DNA from 2 places in the Desulfitobacterium dichloroeliminans LMG P-21439 genome. Region 2 is predicted to be linked to the other one. Evidence: predicted binding sites of a transcription regulator. Region 2 holds the regulator's gene; the other holds the start of a gene.
The links. Region 2 encodes LexA, which represses DNA repair genes until DNA is damaged. Its sites were predicted from a motif close to CNAACANNTGTTNG; they were not measured.
Positions count from the first base shown of each region.

Region 1 (4,429 bases), 740 kb from region 2:
GCGATGGCTTTCGAAGGTTAAGTTATGCACTGCTTTCTGCAAGGCGTTCACATTATCATCGGTCAGCATCCCCGTGACCTTCCCGCCCACCTTGTAACCCAGCCTTAGGAAATAGAAAATCAAACGTTCTTTGTGCGAAGCACAGGTCAGGAAAGCAAGTTTCACCATCTCTTGCGCTTCCAGGGATATCTTAATGGGGATGGAGTCATACACCCGATGAGCCTTATGGGAATCCGTCTCGATGTATTTGAGAGTATCAAAGAGGCCGGGTTGACCTTCCGGTGGGAGAATTTCGAGAGGAATTTCTTTTCGCTCATAGCTTTCGAATACGCAGCATAGGAGTCCCTCAAAGCTTCCATCATATTTGTAGACTAGAGTTGACCCGTCAAACACTGAACCACATCCTCTCGAGAAATGGGCGGATCTTCAAACAAGGATAGCTGCTGGGGAACTTGAGAAGGTAGACTGGCGATGACGCGCTCAGACATTAAGGCTTGCATCACATTATGGGGAGCTAATTTAAGTCCTTCAAGGGTTTTTCCTTTGCAAAGAACAAAGTACTGAGCACGCTTCAGCACAACACCCAATTTCTTTAATCCGGTGAAATCAAGGGGGGATATTTTCCGCGCCCGCAAAATCCGGCGGGCACTAGTGACACCGATGCCCGGTACACGCAGAAGTATTTCATAAGGAGCTTGGTTGATCTCGACCGGGAATTGGTCCATATGATTAAGGGCCCAGTTGCACTTGGGATCGACCTGCAGATTAAAATTCGGATGACTTTCATCCAACAATTCTTGAGCTTGAAAACCGTAGAACCGCAAGAGCCAATCCGCTTGATAAAGCCGATGCTCTCTCATCAACGGCGGTTTGGCTGAAGCGGCGGGCAATAGACTGTGTTCGGCTACCGGGATGTAGGCCGAGAAAAAGACCCGTTTCAGCTGATACTTATTATAGAGCCCTTCCGCTAGAGTCAGAATCTTATAATCCGTATCCGGTGTCGCACCGACGATGAGCTGAGTACTTTGGCCGGCCGGGACGAATTTCTGAGCATGGCGGTATTTGATCAGATCCGTAGAATTCTCTGCAATTTTACCTTTAATAAGGCCCATCGGTCGGAGAATAGACTCCTTGCTTTTGTCGGGCGCCAAAAGTCTTAAGCTTTCCTGTGAGGGAAGCTCGATATTGATACTGACCCGGTCTGCCAGATACCCCAGCCGGGTCAAAACTTCATTATCGGTACCGGGGATCACCTTGACGTGAATATATCCGGCAAATCGGTATTCTTCGCGCAACAGTTCTAAAGTACGAATCAAAAGCTCAGAAGTATAGTTAGAATCTTTAATGACTGCCGAGCTTAAAAATAACCCCTCAATATAGTTGCGACGATAAAAGTTAATCGTAAGCTCTGCAAGCTCACGGGGGGTAAAGGATGCTCGAGGAATATCATTGGAGCTGCGGTTGATGCAGTATTTACAATCATAAACGCAGAAATTGGTCAGTAAAACTTTGAGAAGAGAGATGCACCGTCCATCGGCCGCAAAGCTATGGCAGATTCCAGCGGCAGCTGCACTGCCAATGCTTCCTGAGCTACCCTTCCGCTCCACCCCGCTGGAGGTACAAGCCACATCATATTTTGCCGAATCTGCCAGTATGGTCAGTTTATCAAATATGTCCATCTCCATCCCCTCCATCAAGATAAGAATATACCAGAACATATATTCTTTCAAGGGGGGATTGTGTGTTCTTTTAGCGTTTTTAAAGGCGAGTACTATCAGCAGACTGCTGGTGCTCTAAAAAGTATAGGAACATATCCTAATAAAAAAAATAGCTCCTACATCAAGATGTTGGAGCTATTTCTATTGAATCTGATATTCTACGAAGGACTTACATTTTACTTACTGCTTCTTGAATAATCCCCTGCACTCGTTTCGCTAGCTCTTCGACCTTGACGAGTTGCATTTCTCCGGTCTTGCGATCACGGAGCTCAACTTCCCCATTGGCGAGAGTTTTGCTTCCCACGGTGACCCGCAGGGGATAGCCGACAAGGTCCGCATCCTTGAATTTCACGCCCGGACGCTCATCCCGATCATCAAGAACAGCCTCTACCCCGAGTTTTTGAAGCTCTTGGTATAGCTTTTCGCCGGTTTCACGAACTTGCTCATCCTTCATACTCACTGGGACCACAATCACATGATAAGGAGCGATAGGGATAGGCCAGATGATTCCATCTTTATCATTGTTTTGCTCGATGGCTGCGGCCATGGTACGGCTGACTCCGATACCGTAGCAACCCATGACACAAGGGTGCTCGGCACCATTCTCATCCAAGAATACGGCGTTGAGGGCTTTCGAATACTTTGTTCCCAGCTTAAAGACTTGACCGACTTCGATGCCTCGTGCTTCTTTGAGCGGGCTACCACATTTGGGACAGGGCTCCCCTGCTTCCACCATGCGCAGATCAAGAACCTGATCGAAACGAAAATCCTTCTCTGGCACAGCATCCACATAATGCTTGTCCTTTGCATTGGCACCACAAACAGCCTTAGTCATCAGCGGCACTTCCAAATCAGCCACGACCCTTAAACCCTTCGGTGCGCCTATGGGGCCAACAAAGCCCGGTTCGCAACCCAGTTTTTCGAGTACAGCTTCGGGGCTGGCCAACTGCAAGTTGATAAAGGGGCCAAGGGCGTTGTTCATTTTGATTTCGTTGATTTCCCGGTCGCCGCGAACGAGGACGAGGAAGAGCTTATCATCACCTTGATAAAGAAGAGATTTTACAAGATCGCTCTTTTTCACACCCAGGAATTCTGCCACCTGCTCAATGGTCTTTGTTCCTGGTGTATCTACACTTCGGCAATCACCGATCGGAGCATCACTGGCTACAGTCGTGGGCTTGCATTCAGCCTTCTCCACATTGGCAGCATAATCGCAATCTGGGCAATAGACAACGGCAGCCTCTCCTGATTCAGCCAAAACCATGAATTCATGCGTGCCACCTGTACCACCGATGGCTCCGGCATCTGCCTCAACTGGGCGGAAGGTTAAGCCGCAACGGGTAAAGACACGAGTATAAGCGTCGTACATTTTTTTATAGCTCTCGGCCAAGCCTGCTTCGTCCCGGTCGAAGGAATAGAGATCCTTCATAATAAATTCCCGACCACGCATTAAGCCAAAGCGAGGACGTCGCTCATCCCGGTATTTGTTTTGTATCTGATAGAGAAGCAGGGGCAATTGCTTATAGGAACGGATTTCTCCCCGCACTAGATCGGTGATGATTTCTTCATGGGTTGGTCCAAGGCAAAATTCCCGATTATGGCGGTCATTAAGGCGCATAAGTTCCTGTCCGTAAATATCCCAGCGACCGCTCTCCCGCCAGAGCTCGGCTGGCTGAATAATTGGGAGTAAGACTTCTTGTCCTCCCTTAACATCCATTTCTTCTCTAACGATTTGCTCAATTTTACGCAATACACGTAAGCCTAAGGGCAAGTAGGTATAGATACCGGCAGCGGCTTTACGAATTAACCCTGCCCTTACCAGCATCTGATGACTAACAACTTCCGCCTCGGCAGGAACCTCCCGCAGGGTCGGATTAAGGATTTGGCTTACACGCATCAATGTTCATCCTTTCCATACTGTTTCACATAATTCTCGATTTCTTGGAGCAAAGCGGGTAGTAGTTCTTCTTCCGATAAACGGGCGACAATTTCTCCTTTTTTAAAGAGCAACCCCATTCCTTTGCCGCCGGCAATACCAAAATCTGCTTCCCGTGCTTCACCGGGTCCATTCACCGCACATCCCATGACCGCAACTTTCAAAGGTCGATCCAAGGGAGGTAAATTGGAGAGCTTGTCCTCCACCTTCTCGGCGAGTTCAGCGAGATTAACCTGCGTCCGACCACAGGTAGGACAGCTTATCAGGTCCACTCCCCTATTTCTTAAACCAAGGACCCTAAGAATCTCTAATGCCATTGGGATTTCTTGAACGGGATCTCCCGTCAGGGAAACACGGAGTGTATCGCCAATGCCTTCAGCTAGGAGGCTGCCGATTCCCACGGCCGACTTCACAACCCCCGAGCGTACGGTTCCAGCTTCGGTGACTCCCACATGAAGGGGGTAATCAACACACTCCGCCATCTTCCGATAAGCCCCCAACATCAGGGGCACATGGGAAGCCTTTAACGATACTTTGATTTTGTCATAGCCTTCTTCTTCGAGCAGGTGAATATGTCCTAAAGCACTTTCCACCATGCCCTCAGCTGTTACACCCTGATATTTCGCTAAGATTTCTTTCTCCAGCGACCCAGCGTTAACCCCAATCCGAATGGGTATTTCTCTCTCCTTACAGGCTCGGACGACTTCTTGCACCTTCCAACGAGCACCAATATTGCCGGGATTTAACCTTAAGCCATGAACGCCTTGTTCTATGG
Region 1 covers NC_019903.1:2,619,973-2,624,401, forward strand. The annotation lists gene DESDI_RS12460 (TIGR03915 family putative DNA repair protein) at 1-393, opposite strand, end outside; gene DESDI_RS12465 (putative DNA modification/repair radical SAM protein) at 372-1,679, opposite strand; gene DESDI_RS12470 (proline--tRNA ligase) at 1,888-3,615, opposite strand; gene ispG (flavodoxin-dependent (E)-4-hydroxy-3-methylbut-2-enyl-diphosphate synthase) at 3,615-4,429, opposite strand, start outside.
Region 1: DESDI_RS12465 (putative DNA modification/repair radical SAM protein) is a predicted target of LexA. The motif match lies at 1,712-1,725, and genes of this name have one in related genera.

Region 2 (4,429 bases):
GAATTCTCTGCTGATGGGCCCATGCGCGAACCCTATATTGTCTACCAACAAGGAGGAGTTTCCTTGTACTACGTCAAATTTGGCAATATCTTAGCGGCACAGAGGCTTTGGGAACAAGGATTACTAAAGTGAGGTGTACAGTGTGGAAAATGAACGCTATATAGATAAAATCCTGCATAAACCCGGGAAAAGCACCCTAAAATTTGTTCTTGAGATTGTTGAAATAGTCATTATCGCCTTTGCTCTATCATGGTTAATTCGCACCTATGTATTAGAGGCAAGAATTATTCCTACCGGATCCATGCTTACAACCATCCAATTGCAAGATCGCGTGATCGTTGATAAGCTATTCTTTAAATATTTTGGGGAATTCGAACGAGGCGATATTATTGTTTTCCATCCGCCTTCAAGTGCACACTCCTCCGATGATTTTATCAAACGTATAGTGGCCTTACCGGGAGATACCATTGAGATTAATAAACACAAAACCTATATCAATGGTAAGCCCATCGATGAGCCCTATGTTATGGAACCTCAGATCAAAACTATTGAGCCCCTAGTCGTTCCGGATGGCTCAGTATTTGTCATGGGAGATAACAGAAATAACAGTGCCGATTCTCGGGAATGGGGCTTTTTACCCATTGAAAACATCTCCGGAATGACGTTATTTCGTTATTGGCCCTTGAACCGTTTCGGAGCAATTGATTAAGCTATTGATTGATGATTGATAATTGCTTGATTGATATTGAATAATGATATAGTAGCTTTTTTAGCAATTTGCATATAGTATAGAGAATTAAAAATGCCAGCAGAGAGGATGGGTACATATCATGACAAGGCAAAGAATAGTTCTTCTCTTTGGAGGACAATCCGGAGAACACGAGGTCTCTCTGAATTCTGCTACATCTGTACTCAAAGCAATAGATTCTGAAAAATACGAAGTTCAAACCATCGGAATTTCCAAATCCGGTCAATGGCACTGGGGAGTAAACCCCGTAGATTGGCAAAGCGATTCGTCTATTCACGGTATTCAAGTTAATCTCATTCATGACCCCTCTAATCCACACTTTATAGCCTTAGATGGTAGTCAACTTCCTCACAACGGGAAGTTTGACTTCATTTTCCCCGTCCTGCACGGACCATTCGGCGAAGATGGTACAATCCAAGGATTATTTGAAATGGCAAATGTTCCCTACGCAGGCTCAGGGGTCCTAGGCTCAGCTTTAGGGATGGATAAAGACCGCATGAAGGCGGTTTTTACCCAAGCCGGCCTGCCACAAGCTCCGTATCTCACCATCCTCAGAGAAACACTGCATAAAAACATGGAAAAAGTACTTAAAAGTATTGAACAATCCCTTGGCTATCCTTGCTTTGTTAAACCAGCCAATTTGGGCTCCAGTGTAGGTATATCTAAGGCAAACAGTCCTGAAGAACTACTTAAAGCACTTAAATTAGCAGCTGAATACGACCGCAAAATTGTGGTTGAGAAAAACATCATCGGTCGAGAAATTGAGCTCAGTGTACTTGGCAATGATGAGGCTCAGGCCAGTGTCCCCGGAGAGATTCTTCCCTCTAAGGACTTTTATGATTATGAAGCCAAATACATCGATACCGGCTCACGCTTAGTGATTCCTGCAGTACTTGATCCCCAAGTGGTCAGCAGTCTACAAGAAAAAGCTGTGCAAGCCTTCCACGCCGTTGAAGCCTGTGGATTAAGTCGAGTGGATTTCTTCGTTACCAAAGATAATCAGATCTATATCAATGAAATCAATACTATGCCTGGCTTCACCCAAATTTCCATGTATCCTAAGCTTTGGGAAGCGAGCGGAATTCCATACTCTGAACTGATCACTCGTTTGATTGAATTAGGCTTTGAGCGCTTTAAAGATAGTCGTTCAAGGAAAATATCGGTTTAAGGTAGTCTCCAATAGTATAAATGGGATAAAAAACAGACACAAAAGAAGGCCATAACCCCTCTTTTGTGTCTGTTTTTCATTAAATAAGAAATGTGAAATTAATGCAAAAGACGAAATACCCCAATCACTTTCCCTAAAACGACGACGTCTTGAGAATAAATGGGTTCCATGTATTGATTTTCGGGTTGTAGTCGAATCAAAGTTTTTTCCTTATAGAAGCGTTTAACTGTAGCTTCTTCACCAATCATAGCAACGACTATCTCACCATTGCGGGCAACTTGCTGTTGTCGAACTAAGATAAGATCCCCATCCATGATTCCGGCATCGATCATGCTTTCTCCTTTAACTCTGAGCATAAAAACCGTATCAGAGTTTACTAAATCAACAGGGAGAGGGAACGTATCTTCGATGTTTTCTTCAGCTAAGATGGGTTGACCAGCTGTAACTCGACCGATAATCGGCACAAAAACTGTTCGCTTTTCATCCGCATCACTGCCCAATATCTCAATAGCCCGAGGCTTTGTTGGATCACGGCGTATGTATCCTTTTTCTTCGAGAGTTTGTAGATGACCATGGACAGTCGAACTCGACATCAAGCCCACAGCATCGCCGATTTCGCGGACGGAGGGAGGGTAGCCTTTTTCGCGAATAACCCGTTTTATAAACTCTAAAATATCAGTTTGTCTTTGTGATAAATCAAGATACATCCAATCCCCCCTATGTATTTATGCACCTATTGTACCATTAAATTCATTTTGATGCAAACAAATGTTCGAAAGACTATTGACTAAATAACACTTTCTCCTTTATACTGTTCTCAAGAACTTATGTTCGGTCTATTCTGTTTTAAGGGAACATTAAGGAGGATTATTCATTATGAGTACTTGCACTTCTTCAATACGCCATTACCGGAATTATAGAAATTACCGCATGAGAAAACTACAACGGCAATTTTGTTCATATTTATTACTTTTTTTCGTTATTTTTGGAGGGATGGGATGGTTTGTCTGGGATTGGAATCAAGCAAATAGTAAGGTAGAAGCCCTAACCTTTCAACCCCAAATTGTTCAATCCGGTGATACGCTCTGGTCCTTGGCCGAAAACACTGGCCTACAAATTGATACCCGTACACTTGTTCTAAAAATTATGGAATTTAATCAACTCACGGATTCTACTATTCAGACGGGTCAAGTAATTTACACACCTGCTGACCCGCTACAGCCTTAGTAATACTTCTAACCCGAGCTCTCTCCCCATACTAATTGTAGAGAGGGGGAGAGGTGAATGAGATTTCGCAAGAGATTCAAGGCTCGAGGAAGGTTTTGGATGTTAATTATAAAGGCCGTAGTTGTCGTGGTGATCAGCTTATCTTTATGGAAAGGCTTACATATGCCTCCCAGGATTTCTTCAGATATCTATCCTTACCTTACTAATTTATCAGCTCATCTCATTTTGCACTCCCAAAAGGAAGGCCAAAACCTGTCAGCGACGGGCTGGGCTGATCTAATTGCTCTGAGAAGTACAGTCGCGGAAACAGAGCAGGCCTACCTCATCAGGCAGCTTGAGCAAGGCATTTCTTTTGAAGATTTAGCTTGGCAGAATGAGGTTATACAGATTAAAAAAGAAACGATCAAGCAACTACTCCGGCGTCGAGAGGTTCTTTTAACTCATCCTCTCTATGAGCCAAATCGTTTTGTTTTTCCGGTGATTGGTGAAGTTTGGTTTGTTGATACTTTTGGCGCGGACAGGGAAGGCGGGATCCGTCACCATGAGGGAACTGATATTTTTGGGGCGGAAGGGCTCCCCGTTGTCAGTGTCAGCGACGGTGTAATTGAAAAGTTAGGTTGGAATCGACTGGGAGGGGAACGAGTTGGTGTTCGAGGAGAGGATGGTAATTACTATTACTATGCTCATCTGCAAACCATCGACCCTAAGCTTATAATGGGTCAAAAAGTCAAAAAGGGAGATTCTTTGGGTACCTTAGGCCATTCAGGTGATGCTTTAACAACGCCAGACCACTTACACTTTGGCATCGAACTGCCAAACGGAGAATGGGTAAACCCTTATCCATTTGTATCTGTCTGGCAACAAAATCATGAGCATCTTCGGTAATTGTCGATGTTGTAACTCATTTTTGTTTTATATTGAACTATAAAGCTTGCTCAAAATATCAAAATTCTTTATTATATAAGAGCGAGACAGTTTATACGCGACGTTCAGATTGGGATCGAGATTAAGATTGAGATCGAGTTAAGATTGGGCCAAGGTGAACTACCTACATGAATTGTCAGCTCTATATACTTATAAAAGAAGGCAAGCTATGAATAAGAATACTAAAAGAAGAACTATAAGATTCACAACGATTATTGCTTTAGCGGTAATCGTTTTAAGCTTTTACCCTAATCTGCCAACATTTTCAGGATTAGCAAGGACGCTCCAAGCACAAAACACCTCTGAATTGGCTTATTCAGCATCAGGTACTACCCAAATAAGCGCTGGGAACACTGCCCCGA
Region 2 covers NC_019903.1:1,875,142-1,879,570, reverse strand. The annotation lists gene DESDI_RS08985 (methionine gamma-lyase family protein) at 1-132, shown strand, start outside; gene lepB (signal peptidase I) at 143-709, shown strand; gene DESDI_RS08975 (D-alanine--D-alanine ligase) at 831-1,916, shown strand; gene lexA (transcriptional repressor LexA) at 2,015-2,623, opposite strand; gene DESDI_RS08965 (LysM peptidoglycan-binding domain-containing protein) at 2,910-3,143, shown strand; gene DESDI_RS08960 (M23 family metallopeptidase) at 3,201-4,028, shown strand; gene DESDI_RS08955 (D-alanyl-D-alanine carboxypeptidase family protein) at 4,237-4,429, shown strand, end outside.